DNA from 4 places in the Parashewanella spongiae genome. Region 4 is predicted to be linked to each of the others. Evidence: predicted binding sites of a transcription regulator. Region 4 holds the regulator's gene; each other region holds the start of a gene.
The links. The regulator sigma-54, encoded in region 4, starts transcription at its own class of promoters, with help from an activator protein. The targets are predictions, from matches to a motif close to GTTGGCACGNNNNTNGNNT.
Positions count from the first base shown of each region.

Region 1: a site for sigma-54 is predicted at 1,508-1,526, ahead of E2I05_RS21280 (DUF4097 family beta strand repeat-containing protein). Genes of this name have one in related genera too.
Region 2: a site for sigma-54 is predicted at 1,360-1,378, ahead of flgB (flagellar basal body rod protein FlgB). Genes of this name have one in related genera too.
Region 3: a site for sigma-54 is predicted at 1,273-1,291, ahead of flgF (flagellar basal-body rod protein FlgF). Genes of this name have one in related genera too.

Region 1 covers NZ_CP037952.1:5,348,417-5,351,610, forward strand. The annotation lists gene E2I05_RS21275 (death domain-containing protein) at 472-1,386, shown strand; gene E2I05_RS21280 (DUF4097 family beta strand repeat-containing protein) at 1,588-2,448, shown strand; gene E2I05_RS21285 (GIY-YIG nuclease family protein) at 2,662-2,931, opposite strand; FMN riboswitch at 3,002-3,194, shown strand, end outside.
Region 2 covers NZ_CP037952.1:3,663,530-3,666,723, forward strand. The annotation lists gene flgD (flagellar hook assembly protein FlgD) at 1-486, opposite strand, end outside; gene flgC (flagellar basal body rod protein FlgC) at 497-925, opposite strand; gene flgB (flagellar basal body rod protein FlgB) at 928-1,326, opposite strand; gene E2I05_RS14445 (CheR family methyltransferase) at 1,461-2,294, opposite strand; gene E2I05_RS14450 (chemotaxis protein CheV) at 2,445-3,194, opposite strand, start outside.
Region 3 covers NZ_CP037952.1:3,658,549-3,661,742, reverse strand. The annotation lists gene E2I05_RS14420 (RING finger protein) at 334-1,077, shown strand; gene flgF (flagellar basal-body rod protein FlgF) at 1,329-2,072, shown strand; gene flgG (flagellar basal-body rod protein FlgG) at 2,084-2,872, shown strand; gene flgH (flagellar basal body L-ring protein FlgH) at 2,891-3,194, shown strand, end outside.
Region 4 covers NZ_CP037952.1:5,045,856-5,049,049, forward strand. The annotation lists gene lptB (LPS export ABC transporter ATP-binding protein) at 1-595, shown strand, start outside; gene E2I05_RS19985 (RNA polymerase factor sigma-54) at 654-2,126, shown strand; gene hpf (ribosome hibernation-promoting factor, HPF/YfiA family) at 2,160-2,447, shown strand; gene ptsN (PTS IIA-like nitrogen regulatory protein PtsN) at 2,450-2,893, shown strand; gene rapZ (RNase adapter RapZ) at 2,890-3,194, shown strand, end outside.

The DNA.
Region 1 (3,194 bases), 300 kb from region 4:
CTGCGTATACGTTGAGACAAATCCCGCAACAGAATAAAGCGCTTCGTGGCGCTCCCTAGAAACATCAGTTGACTGCGTTCTCAAGCGTAGAAAAAGTGGCTGATAGTAAGGCGTAGCTTGCAGCAAATAGTTAATGAATCACCCCGCCCCAAGGGGCGAGGTATCAATTAGTTAGATAAAGTCGTTAGTCCGCCGCAAGCGGCGAGGAATTTACCCTGCTGAGATTAAAGTAAACGCTCATGACATCTATGCCTATCATGAACGTTTAGGTTAAAGCAGACAAAATATTTTGCTACTTATATTGCTTTATTCGCTCGTTAGATTATTAGAATTTAATTGCAACCAGCTTCAAGCAATCATCAAAAAACAGTTAAAAATACCACTTAAGCCATTAAATTAACAAAGATTAACTTAATTGCTAATAAAGTATAACTTAAACTGTGATTATCACTCTTTCAGGTTATCAATTATATGGCGGTTAATAATCATTACCACTACCACATTCATACCAGTGGCTCAGCTCAATACGCAAACTCCTCCCAAAATACACAGCAAAATACACTGCACATTGAAACAAATCGTAGTGCACTTTCAATCGCAGAACAAAATTATCTAGCAAAGTCACTAACAGACGACAACTTGATGGAACTGACTGAATTATTTGATGATAAATTATCAGAATCTTATGGAACATTCTTCGGTAATCTTGGTGCAACTGCTAATAATATTAAAGTAGCTCAGATGGATAATCACCATAATTATCGCCAAATAACACATGAATTATTTAGTGAAGCTTTAAAGAAAAACTTTAATGGAAGGCCTATCAGCTATTTATCTGCATTAAAGGCGTTCACCTATAGTGAACCAGCGGTTTTCAAACAACTTTATTCGCAAGCAATCACACAAATTCGACGTGAACTTATAAATCAAGCTCGTGCCCACGAAGAGGCTCAAGCCGCTCGTCAACTATTACTGCAGTGTCGGCCTACTATGACTCCAGTGAAAGAGCCAGTTTTAGAGGCTGATGAAGTAATGCCGGACATTTACACACAAGCAATATCAATTAAAGATTACGAGCAAATATCTGAATTACTATCTCATGTAGGTTGCCAAGGTGGAAACTGGGAACGTCTAGCGGGAAAATTAAGAGTTACCTTTGAAACAACATCTATCTTACGTAAAAATTATCGAGGTGACTGCAGTGGTGCTCAAGCACAACTAATAAAAATATGGTTAAAAGGCGAGCCCAACACGTTATCAAATAAAGCCCCCAAAAATGCAACAATAAAAGACTTAGCAGAAGCAATAAAACCAATGGATTACAGCCAATTTGAAAAAATTAAAATGTACGTTATAGAGAATAAAATATCATTATCATCTACTTAGAGCATCCTAAATAGAGTAACCAATTTCACCAAATTGTCGTCAAAATCATTCTAAAGTGAGGTCAAATTTAACAACTTGCCAATTGAATATACGTTACCCTTTTTAAATCAGCATGTTAACAGTTGGCATAAGATCTGCAAATACTCGTAACAATAAGATAATACGAAGTTACCGGACATAACATTTAATAGGGACATCAACATGAAACTCAGTTCAATTGCCGCTATCGTCATCGCCACTGTTGGTTTATCAGGATGCATAATCAACGTTAATGGCGCGACACCGCCAACCCATACCAGCCATGAAACACTTCAACTCAATGCAGCGGATCTTTCAATATTAAATGCTGAAGTTGGGGCTGGCGCATTAACCATTAAAGGTGTCCGCGGACAAACTAATGTACGTGTCGAAGCGGACATTAATACTTACCGTGATATCGAGCCAACGTTAACCCTCGAAAAAGATGGCCATCATGCCAAGTTAGTCGCTGAGTTTGACTCAAGCATAAATTTTAATCGTTCCCCATATATTGATATAGTGGTGACTGTGCCAGCAGCAATGGCCATGGACATTCACGATGGCTCTGGCTCTATAATCATAAACGGCGTTCAAGCTGACATCGCAATAACCGACGGCTCTGGCAGTATCAATATTGATGGTGGTGAAAAATTGGATATTAAGGATGGTTCAGGCTCTATTTCCATCGACAACGTGATGCAAAATATCAAAATTGCCGATGGCTCTGGCAGTATTGACATCAATGGCGGAAAAATGATTGATATTGATGATGGTTCAGGCTCAATTGATGTCACTAATGCCAATGGCCGCGTCGACATTAACGACGGCTCGGGCAGCATTAACCTTGAAAATATTAAGGGAAATTCCACCATTAATGATGGGTCTGGTTCCATTTATATCCGCCACGTTGATGGAGAGGTGGTTATCGATGATGGCTCAGGCGGCATTAATGTTGAATACACCAAAGGGCTTAAGATTATTGATGCAGGCTCTGGCAGCTTACATTTCAAGCACATTGATGGCCCAGTGTCTGTCGATGACTAGGGTCTGTTGAACTTTCTTGATTATTTTTGCAGCGATAAATTGTTTATTTTATGCAAGGCAGAGTTTGTGAGGTTTGGTTATTCCAAATAAGAAAACGATAACGCAGCAGAAAATTACTGTAATTGGTATAACCTTCTATAACCTACTTCCCGACGCAGGGAGGGATGCTGATTTTACCAACCAAAATCGGCTCCAGCCCTGCCCCCAAAAACATCAGCCCAATGTACACAAGATCAGCTTGTTTTTTCTTTTCATTTTTTTAATGACGACTTCTCGTCTTAAGGCGTCGCCTTGTGAACCTACATATTCACGATAAACTAACTTCAGCGGCCCTTTTCCTCTTAAAAATTTAGCCGTTTTAGCGCCATTGGCTTGATGCTCATTAAACCGCCGTTCAACATCATTGGTGCAACCCGTGTATAAATGCCCATTGGCGCACTCAATCATATATACCCACCAGCATTTTGGTTGTTTGTCTGTCATATTGTTTGATTAAATTTTATCTTTTCAAGCTGATGATTAATCCGCATACTATACCTCGCATAGTAAAAATGCACATTCTCAGGGCGGGGTGCAATTCCCCACCGGCGGTAATTGTGTTGACTTGATTCAACACAAAAGCCCGCGAGCGCCTGATATCAACTTCCTTGATGTTAGGGTCAGCAGATTTGGTGACTTTTATCCCCTTGATAAAACATTCCAAAGCCGATGGTAATGTTATGACACGTTTCATCGTCATCCTAAGT
Region 2 (3,194 bases), 1.4 Mb from region 4:
TCCATCCCATGCCACTTCGACATTACCGCCAGCACGGCCATCTACTTTGAATGTTTGAACCAACTGACCATTCTCATCTTCAACACGAACAGTAATTTCATCAATTGGACGGGGCGTACTGACGACACCTTTCAGTTCAGGCTCTGCAGGTGTTACATGACCAACATTGGTTGGGATCAACACTTTACGACCAACAAGACTCGATGCTTGCAAAGCTTGGCTTGAGCTAGTCAAACCATTAAGATTTTGAATTTCTTCATTCAACTTAGAAATACCATCAACAGTGGAAAATGAGGACATTTGCGAAATCATTTGGTCATTATCAACAGGCTTAAACGGGTCTTGGTAAGACAACTGCTGTGTTAACAAGGAGAAAAAGTCTTCTTGAGTCAACTGCTGATTATTATTTGGCGCAGGAATATTTGACTCTTCAGGCAAACGAATGCCATCTAAAAACGGATTTCCAGTAGAATTAACTGTATCCATATGTCACCCCTTATTTGCCCATTCTTAATGTCTGCTGAAGCATACTTTTTGCGGCATCAGCAACTTGCGTATTCATTTGATAGGTGCGTGATGCCGAAATCATGTCGGCCATCTCTTCCATTACATTAACGTTTGGTTTGTAAATAAAACCGTCAGCGTCTGACATTGGATGATCCGGTGAGTACTCCTTTATCAAGGGTGCATCACTTTCAACAATGCCTTTGACAGCCACTTTCATAGAGGATTGCTGACCTAAAGATTGAGCTGCTGTGGCATTCGCCATTTCAGCAGCAAAAACAGGGTGGCGAGCTCGATAGGTTTCATTGATACTGCTCGATACAGCATCAGCATTGGCAACGTTACTGGCCGTCGTATTAAGACGAACTGATTGCGCTGACATGCCTGAACCTGCAACATCAAAAATATTAAATAAGCTCATGATTACTCGCCTCTAATTGCTTTTTTTAATCCATTAAATTTACTTTCTAAAAAACCAAGAGACATTTGGTACTCAAGAGTGTTTTCCATGAAAGCAGCTTGTTCCTGTTGCATATCTACCGTGTTGCCATCACCAGTATCTGGTTGATTTGGTATGCGATACCCAGATTCAGCTTGAAGAGATGATTGAATAGCGAAATGATTTTGATGTGTTCCACCTAAGCTAACTCCCCGCTGACGAGAAGTGGCTTGTTGCATTGCCTTAGCAAAATCTACATCTTTAGCTTTAAATTGAGGAGTGTCTGCATTTGCTATATTACTTGCCAACACTTCAGCACGTTGGGCTCGAATACCCAAAGTATGTTGATGCACACCCAACGCTTTATCAAAACTAATCGCCATAAAACCGCCCTTCCTTTAAACTTATTCAAAGAAAAGCAATTGTTATGCCAAAACGGTGTTTCGTTATTAATAAAGGAAAAACGCACCAATAAGAGAGAGGAATAAAAAAGCTAACTATTTAATAAAACAGGCTGTTAGCTCTTTTTCTGGTAATAGATCCCAGGGTTACAACGTATCATGTCAAATTCATCACTGAGTCCAGTAATTGACTCTGAAGCACCTAAAAAGAGAATACCTTTAGGGTTAAGTGCGGCAGCATATTGCCGTAGTATTTTTGCTTTTGCCTCAGGAGAGAAATAGATCAACACATTGCGACAAAAAATAATGTCAAACTTTCCTAACAAATTGTAACTATCAAGCAAATTATGAGACCGAAAACTCACCAGAGAGCGTACATTTTGTTTAACCTTCATATTTCCTGACGGAAGAGGATCAAAAAACTGACGCTTACGTTCTTCGGACAATCCTCGAGCTAATGCTAAGCTGTCGTACTCAGCTTCTTGGCAACGCTCTAACATCGTTTTCGATAAATCGGTAGCAAGAATTGAAATATTTTTGTTAAGATTCACTGGGTTGTGTTGTCGATGCTCTAAGATACTCATCGCAATCGAATACGGTTCTTGCCCTGACGAACAAGCTGCCGACCATATTTTAATTGGTTTATTCTGTTCACAAAGCTTTGGGAGAATTTTTTTACTTAGTAACTCAAACGGGTATCGATCTCTAAACCATAAAGTTTCATTGGTCGTCATCGCATCAACCGCTTCTATACGCAATTGGCGCTCAACAGGCTCCATAGAACGCTGGACGACATGTGAGATGGAAGGCAAATTGAACTTTCCCATCAAAGGTGCAAGTCGACTACGAACTAAATACTGTTTATTATCACCGAGAACAATACCACTTTGTTGTTCAAGGAAGTTTTTAAACTTTTGATATTCTTCTTCTGCTAGCGTTCGATTCGGCACCGTTTCATCCTACTTATATTAAAACAAGCATCAGCTCTTGGTTGGGGTAATCCATTACAAAAACTGAAGCGCTGGCGTTATACCTTAATACTTACATTTGTTCAACAAGAGCATTAACTCTAGTCTAACATTTGCGCCTATGCGAGATGTTTATAAGCTCAATTGTTTATTTACAGCTGTTGCTAATTCATCTGGACTAAATTTCGCAATAAAATCATTCGCCCCAACCTTTTCAACCATAGCCTGATTGAATACACCACTTAAAGATGTATGTAATACCACTTTAATATTTTTTAACTTAGGATCATCACGAATTTCAGCCGTTAATGTATATCCATCCATTTCTGGCATCTCAATATCTGAAATAATAAGCGGGATCTCATAAGACAAATCATCTGTATTTTCAGCCGCTTCTTTTAAAATCTGTAGCGCTTCTTTACCGTCTTTAGCGGTATCGATATTCAAGTTAAGATCACTCAAAGATCTTACTATTTGTTTTCGGGCAACAGACGAATCGTCGATTACAAGAACATTATACTGTTTATCGCGGTCAAGTGTTAAAGCATCTGAGGCTTCTTTACTGAGAGACGTTTTAACAGGTGAAATTTCATCAAGGATTTTTTCAACATCTAAAATTTCTATCAACTCATCTTCAACTTCTGCAACTGCGGTTAAATAAGAGTTACGCCCTGCACCTACTGGAGGAGGTAAAATAGATTCCCAGTTCATATTAATAATGCGTTCAACTGATTGAACTAAAAAGCCCTGAACACTTCGATTGTATTCAGATATAATAATAAAACTGGATGAAATATCTTGAATTGGCTGACCACCGGTTGCTGCACTCAAGTCTATCACTGATATTGTCGTACCTCGGATATGTGCAACACCACGAACAAA
Region 3 (3,194 bases), 1.4 Mb from region 4:
GTAGCTTGCAGCAAGTAGTTATTCTACTTGCAAAAGTTACAACGCAGATAGCAGTCATTTTAGCAAGCTTGTGAACGTAGAGCGCTTTACTCATTTGGTGAAAGCTATGATGATAAAATCATCTTATTGCTCAAACAATTACTCGTATACTCAGCGTTCAACTTATGTTTTTAGGTTAAAGGCACGGTAATTAAGCCGTGCCTTTTTTTGGAATAGCTGAACATAAACTGAACCTAGAACAACCTCTGCTCACGAAAACTAAGAGTTCCTTGCAAAGTAAAGCTGTCTAATTAATCATCAGAACATGTATGGAGCTGAAGAAGGTCCATTTTTATGTCACTTTTAAAATTAACTTTTTCACCTGATAAAATTGGTCAAGAAGTTGTAGAAAGTTTCAAAGCCTACGGTGTCGAAGGAGCGTCACGATCTTTATGCATAAATGGAGTTGGTTTTGATCTTGTTCAAAAAAGTTCGGAGGTAGATGGAAATAGAGTCGTTAGGCTATATTTCAGAGCTGAATTCACTAAAGATACATGTGATTATCAAGGCTTTCCATGGGAGAAAAATCCTTTAATTAAATATGTGACTAAGAAACAATTATCATCAGCATTAGCAATGCCTAGAATAGCTGCTCATATTGAAAGTGCTGCCAGAGCATGGAATGAAGCAAACTTTCATACTGCTGCTGTCGGTAGAGTCTTACAACGTAGTGCAATAAATAGTGCAGCAACGCCCATAGTGTCAGACGAAGATGAGCCGTTCGTTGAGAGAACTTCGACTGATAAAAATGAAGATACAGTGATTAATAATGGTGTGTTAATGGCAGCTGAAAAGGTGAGTAATCATCAAAATGATTCTAGTGTGGTCATTGGCGTCTGTCCAATATCATTTGAGAAAGTTACATTCCAAGATGCAATTGTGTTACGCGGTGATAAAGACGTACCACAGTTATTTTCAAAGGCCACGATCGAGCGAGTAATGAAGGAAACAGGGCGCAATCCTTTGACACAAAAACCAATAGAGGAAAGTGATGTTCTCACTTTAAACGAATACTTTGCTTTTTTGAGTAGACCCTAAATCCGTTCTCTTTGATAACCATATTTCCTCGTAACCAGATGAAGTTTAATATAAAAATGTATTGTTATTTTTTGAATAATTTCATGTTTTATTTTTTGCGGCAATGTTTTTCCTCTTTGTAGTCTATGACTAATTTTATCCACTTAAAAAATCTATCCGATTAATTTCCGCTCAGTAAATACGTGCGTTCCAAAGGTTGGCATAAGAAATGCTTTAAATTCGTTCAAGTAGGATGTTTGACGGATCGACTAATGGATAAATTACTGTATATCGCCACCAGTGGTGCTAAACAAAATATGGCTGAATTGGCTGTTAGAGCCAACAATTTGGCCAATGCTAATACGGATGGTTTTAAAGCTGATATGGCGCAAGCTCGTTCGATGCAGGCGTTTGGCGAAGGTTTACCGACTCGTGTTTTTGCGATGACAGAAATTGCCACTACCAACTTCCGTGATGGCGCTTTAAATACCACAGGTCGAGATCTTGACGTTGCTATTAATGGTAACGGTTGGTTTGCCGTTCAGGGAGCTGATGGTCAAGAAGCTTATACCCGTTCTGGCAGTCTAAGTTTTGATAATACTGGATTACTTAAAAATGACCGTGGTAATCCAATCATGAGTGAAAATGGCCCAATTGTCTTACCCCTTCCTATTGAAAAAGTTGAAATATCCCAAGACGGAATAATCACAGTACGCCCACAAGGTGCGCCAGCTGACGCATTAGAACAAGTCGCAGTAATTAAACTTGTTAATCCTGATACGGCAACGTTAATGCGGGGTGAAGATGGCTTATTTCGTCAAACATCAGGCCAACCAGCACCAACCGATCCAACTGTAATGGTTGAAAGTGGTGCGATTGAAAAAAGTAATGTCAGTGCCGTTGAAGAAATGGTCGCTTTGATTGATATACAGCGTCAGTTTGAACTACAAGTCAAAATGATGAAAACCGCAGAAGAGATAGATAAAGCCTCTTCTTCATTAATGCGCGTAAGTTAGGAGAGATAGTCATGCATCCCGCATTATGGATAAGTAAAACAGGGCTAGACGCTCAACAAACCGATATTGCAGTTATCTCAAATAACGTAGCAAACGCCAGTACGGTGGGTTACAAAAAAAGTCGCGCGGTATTTGAAGATTTGCTTTATCAAACAGTGAATCAAGCAGGTGGTATTAGTGCATCGAACACTAAATTACCAAATGGTTTAAATATTGGAGCAGGTACTAAAGTTGTTGCGACACAAAAAGTGTTTAGCCAAGGCAATATGCAAACCACCGATAATTCACTGGACATGATGATCGAAGGGCCGGGCTTTTTTGAAGTCCAAACACCAGACGGAAATACGGCTTATACCCGTAGTGGTCAATTTAGTATTGACGATACAGGTCAAATCGTAACGTCAGGCTCAGGCTATGTCGTACAACCCGGTATTACTATTCCTGACGACGCATCAAGCATTACCGTTTCTTCTGAAGGTGAAGTATCGGTTAAGACAGCCGGTAATGCTGAAAACCAAGTGTTAGGTCAGTTCAATATGGCTGACTTCATTAATCCATCAGGTTTAGATCCAATGGGTCAAAACCTCTATACCGAAACAGGGGCAAGTGGCACACCAATTCAAGGTGTGGCAGGGCTTGATGGCATGGGGGCGATTCGTCAAGGCGCACTTGAAACATCAAACGTAAACGTAACGGAAGAACTGGTTAACCTAATTGAAAGTCAACGTATTTATGAAATGAACTCAAAAGTGATTTCAGCCGTAGATCAAATGTTGTCTTACGTTAACCAGAATATGTAGTAGGCAATCGCAATGAATATGAACAGGTTTAAATTACTCACTATTATTAGCATTTTGTTTCTTACTGCGTGTCAATCAACCAGTAAGAAGCCTATCGCTGATGATCCGTTTTATGCGCCTGTGTATCCAGAAGCACCGCCGACACAAGTTGTTCGAACGGGTTCTATTTTTGTTGATTCACAAGTCGCGAGCCTGTATTCGGATATTCGGGCACATAAAGTGGGTGACATCATAACCGTTATGTTAGTTGAGTCTACTCAAGCGACAAAAAGTGCCACCAATGAAATTTCTAAAGGCAGTAACTTAAACGTCGAACCAGTAT
Region 4 (3,194 bases):
CACTTTCTACATGGTTGTTGGTCTGGTAAAAAGCGATCTCGGTGAAATCCTGATCGATGATGACAATTTAACCCTTGACCCTATGCACCTACGCGCTCGCAAAGGCATAGGTTACTTACCGCAAGAGGCCAGTATTTTCAGAAAGTTGTCGGTATTTGATAACATCATGGCGGTATTGCAAACTCGTAAAGACTTAAGCGTCAACGAACGTTCAGAGCAACTTGAACACTTGCTCGAAGAATTCCACATTACTCACATTCGAGACAATCTAGGCATGTCATTGTCTGGTGGTGAACGCCGCCGTGTTGAAATTGCACGCGCTTTGGCGGCTAATCCTCAGTTCATTTTATTGGATGAACCATTTGCCGGTGTTGACCCTATTTCAGTGATTGATATCAAAAAAATTATCGAACAGTTGCGTGATCGCGGTTTGGGCGTATTAATCACTGATCACAATGTGCGGGAAACACTGGATGTTTGTGAACGTGCTTATATTGTCAGTCACGGTAACTTAATCGCCGAAGGCACGCCGGAAGAAATATTAGATAATCAGCAAGTCAGAGCAGTGTACTTAGGCGAACAATTCACGTTATAGTTAAGGCATGAAGCCAACGTTTTTTACGAAAAAATAACAATAAGGGAATAGCGGTAACATGAAAGCGTCACTCCAGCTCAAGTTGGGACAAAGTCTAACCATGACGCCTCAACTGCAACAAGCCATTCGCTTATTGCAGTTGTCGTCGTTAGAGTTGCAGCAAGAAATCCAACAAGCTCTTGAGTCAAACCCACTATTAGAACTCGATGAAGAACAATTTGGTGATACCGACACCAGTGAAAACCTTAATACAGATAGCCATGACACCAGCGAAGATTCTACTCCAGTAGAAACCGCTGCCGTTGACACCTCCGATGCCATGACTCAAGACTCAATGCCAGAAGAGCTGCCCGTCGACACCACGTGGGATGAAGTGTATACCGCTGCACCAAACTCAAGCTCTGGTGCTATGATTTCTGATGATGACACGCCATTTCATGGAGCAACCAGCCACGGTTTATTTGAACATTTAGAATGGCAAAAAAACCTCACACCTTTCACTGACATTGATGCTGCCATCGCCACTACCATTATCGAAGCCATTGACGAACGTGGTTACTTAACCCAAACCACCGAAGATATTCTTGAAGCAATGGGAGATCCAGAAGTAGAACTCGACGAGGTAGAAGCGGTATTAAAACGGGTTCAGCACTTCGATCCTATCGGTGTAGGCGCCAGAGACATCAGTGAATGTTTATCAATTCAGCTTTCTCATATTGATCCCGAAACACCATTACTAGAAGTCACAAAACAGTTAGCCCATGAATTTTTACCCTTGATTGCTACTCGTGACTTTCGAACTCTGATGAAAAAAACTAAGCTTAAAGAAGCTCAGCTAAAAGAGGCGATAGCACTTATTCAAACTTTAGACCCTAGACCGGGCTTATCCATTGGTCAAACGACGGATGATTATGTGATACCGGATGTATCAGTAACCAAAAAAAGTGGTCGCTGGCACGTAGAGCTTAACCCCAACAATATGCCAAAAGTAGGGGTTAACCAACAATATGCTGCGCTTGCTAAAACAAGTCGCGGCAATGCTGATGGACAGTTTTTACGTGGGCACCTGCAAGATGCAAAATGGTTTATAAAAAGTATAGAGAGTCGTAATGATACCTTATTAAAGGTATCCAATTGCATCGTTAAAAATCAGCAAGCTTTTCTTGAGCATGGCCCTGAAGCCATGAAAGCCATGATCCTCAATGACGTGGCAGAAGAAGTAGAAATGCATGAGTCGACGATATCTCGGGTAACGACACAAAAGTTCATGCATACCCCAAGAGGTGTTTTTGAGCTTAAGTACTTTTTCTCTAGCCATGTCGCGACCGACGATGGCGGTGAATGTTCATCAACGGCCATCAGGGCATTCATTAAAAAATTAGTTGCTGCTGAGAATCAAAAGAAGCCATTGAGCGATAATAAAATGGCGCAATTACTGGCAGAACAAGGAATTAATGTTGCAAGGCGCACAATAGCCAAATACCGAGAAGCAATGCTAATACCACCATCAAATCAGCGCAAGAGTTTGTAATGACTTAAAAAACACAAGCAGGAGGCAATGGATATGCAAATTAATATTACTGGGCAGGAACGTGAAGTCACTCAATCACTTAGAGAATACGTCAGCAATAAGTTTGCAAAACTTGAACGTCATAGTGAACAGATCAATAATGTGCGCGTTGTTTTAAACGTACAAAAAACCAATCAAACCGCTGAAGCAACCATTTTGCTCAGAGGAAAAGAAGTATATGCCAAATCACAACACGTTGAGATGTATGCGGCGATTGATACCTTACTTGATAAACTGGATAGACAAGTGATTAAACACAAACAAAAGCTGACTAACTATTGATGATGGAACTTAAAATCATCCTGAAACCAGAATGCACAACTTGTGCAACACCTGGTAGCAAAAAGAAAGTATTAGAGCTGATCAGCGATTTAATTGCCGCTCAGTACCCTGATTTATCAGGCCAAGAAATATTCGAAAGCCTATTGAGCCGAGAAAAAATGGGCAGTACAGGTATCGGTAATGGCATTGCAATACCACATGGTCGATTAGACAGTATTGATACTCCGATTGCCGCACTTATCAAATGTGAACAGCCAGTTCAATTTGAAGCCATTGATAAGCAACCCGTTGATATTTTGTTTGCTTTATTGGTGCCATCTGATCAATGCCAGCAGCATTTAACCACATTGTCAGCCGTTGCTGAAAAACTCAGTGACAAGCAAACCTTAAAACAGTTACGTCGTATCCACGATGAACAAGAACTCTACCAGGTGATAACGCAATGAAGCTGGTCATTGTTTCCGGTCGAAGTGGCTCAGGAAAATCCGTTGCTTTACGGGTCTTAGAGGACATGGGATATTATTGTGTCGACAATCTTCCCGTTCCTTTGCTCGGTGATTTAATTAATGAACTCAAACCCAGTAACGATTTCGTAGCCATCAGTGTTGATGTGCGAAACATGCCTGAGCAAGACAAAGTACTGTCACAGCAATTAGACCAATTATCTGAGCTAGAAATGACCAGTTTCTATCTCAGCTCAAGCGATGATATTTTGTTAAAACGTTACAGTGAAACTCGGCGCTTACA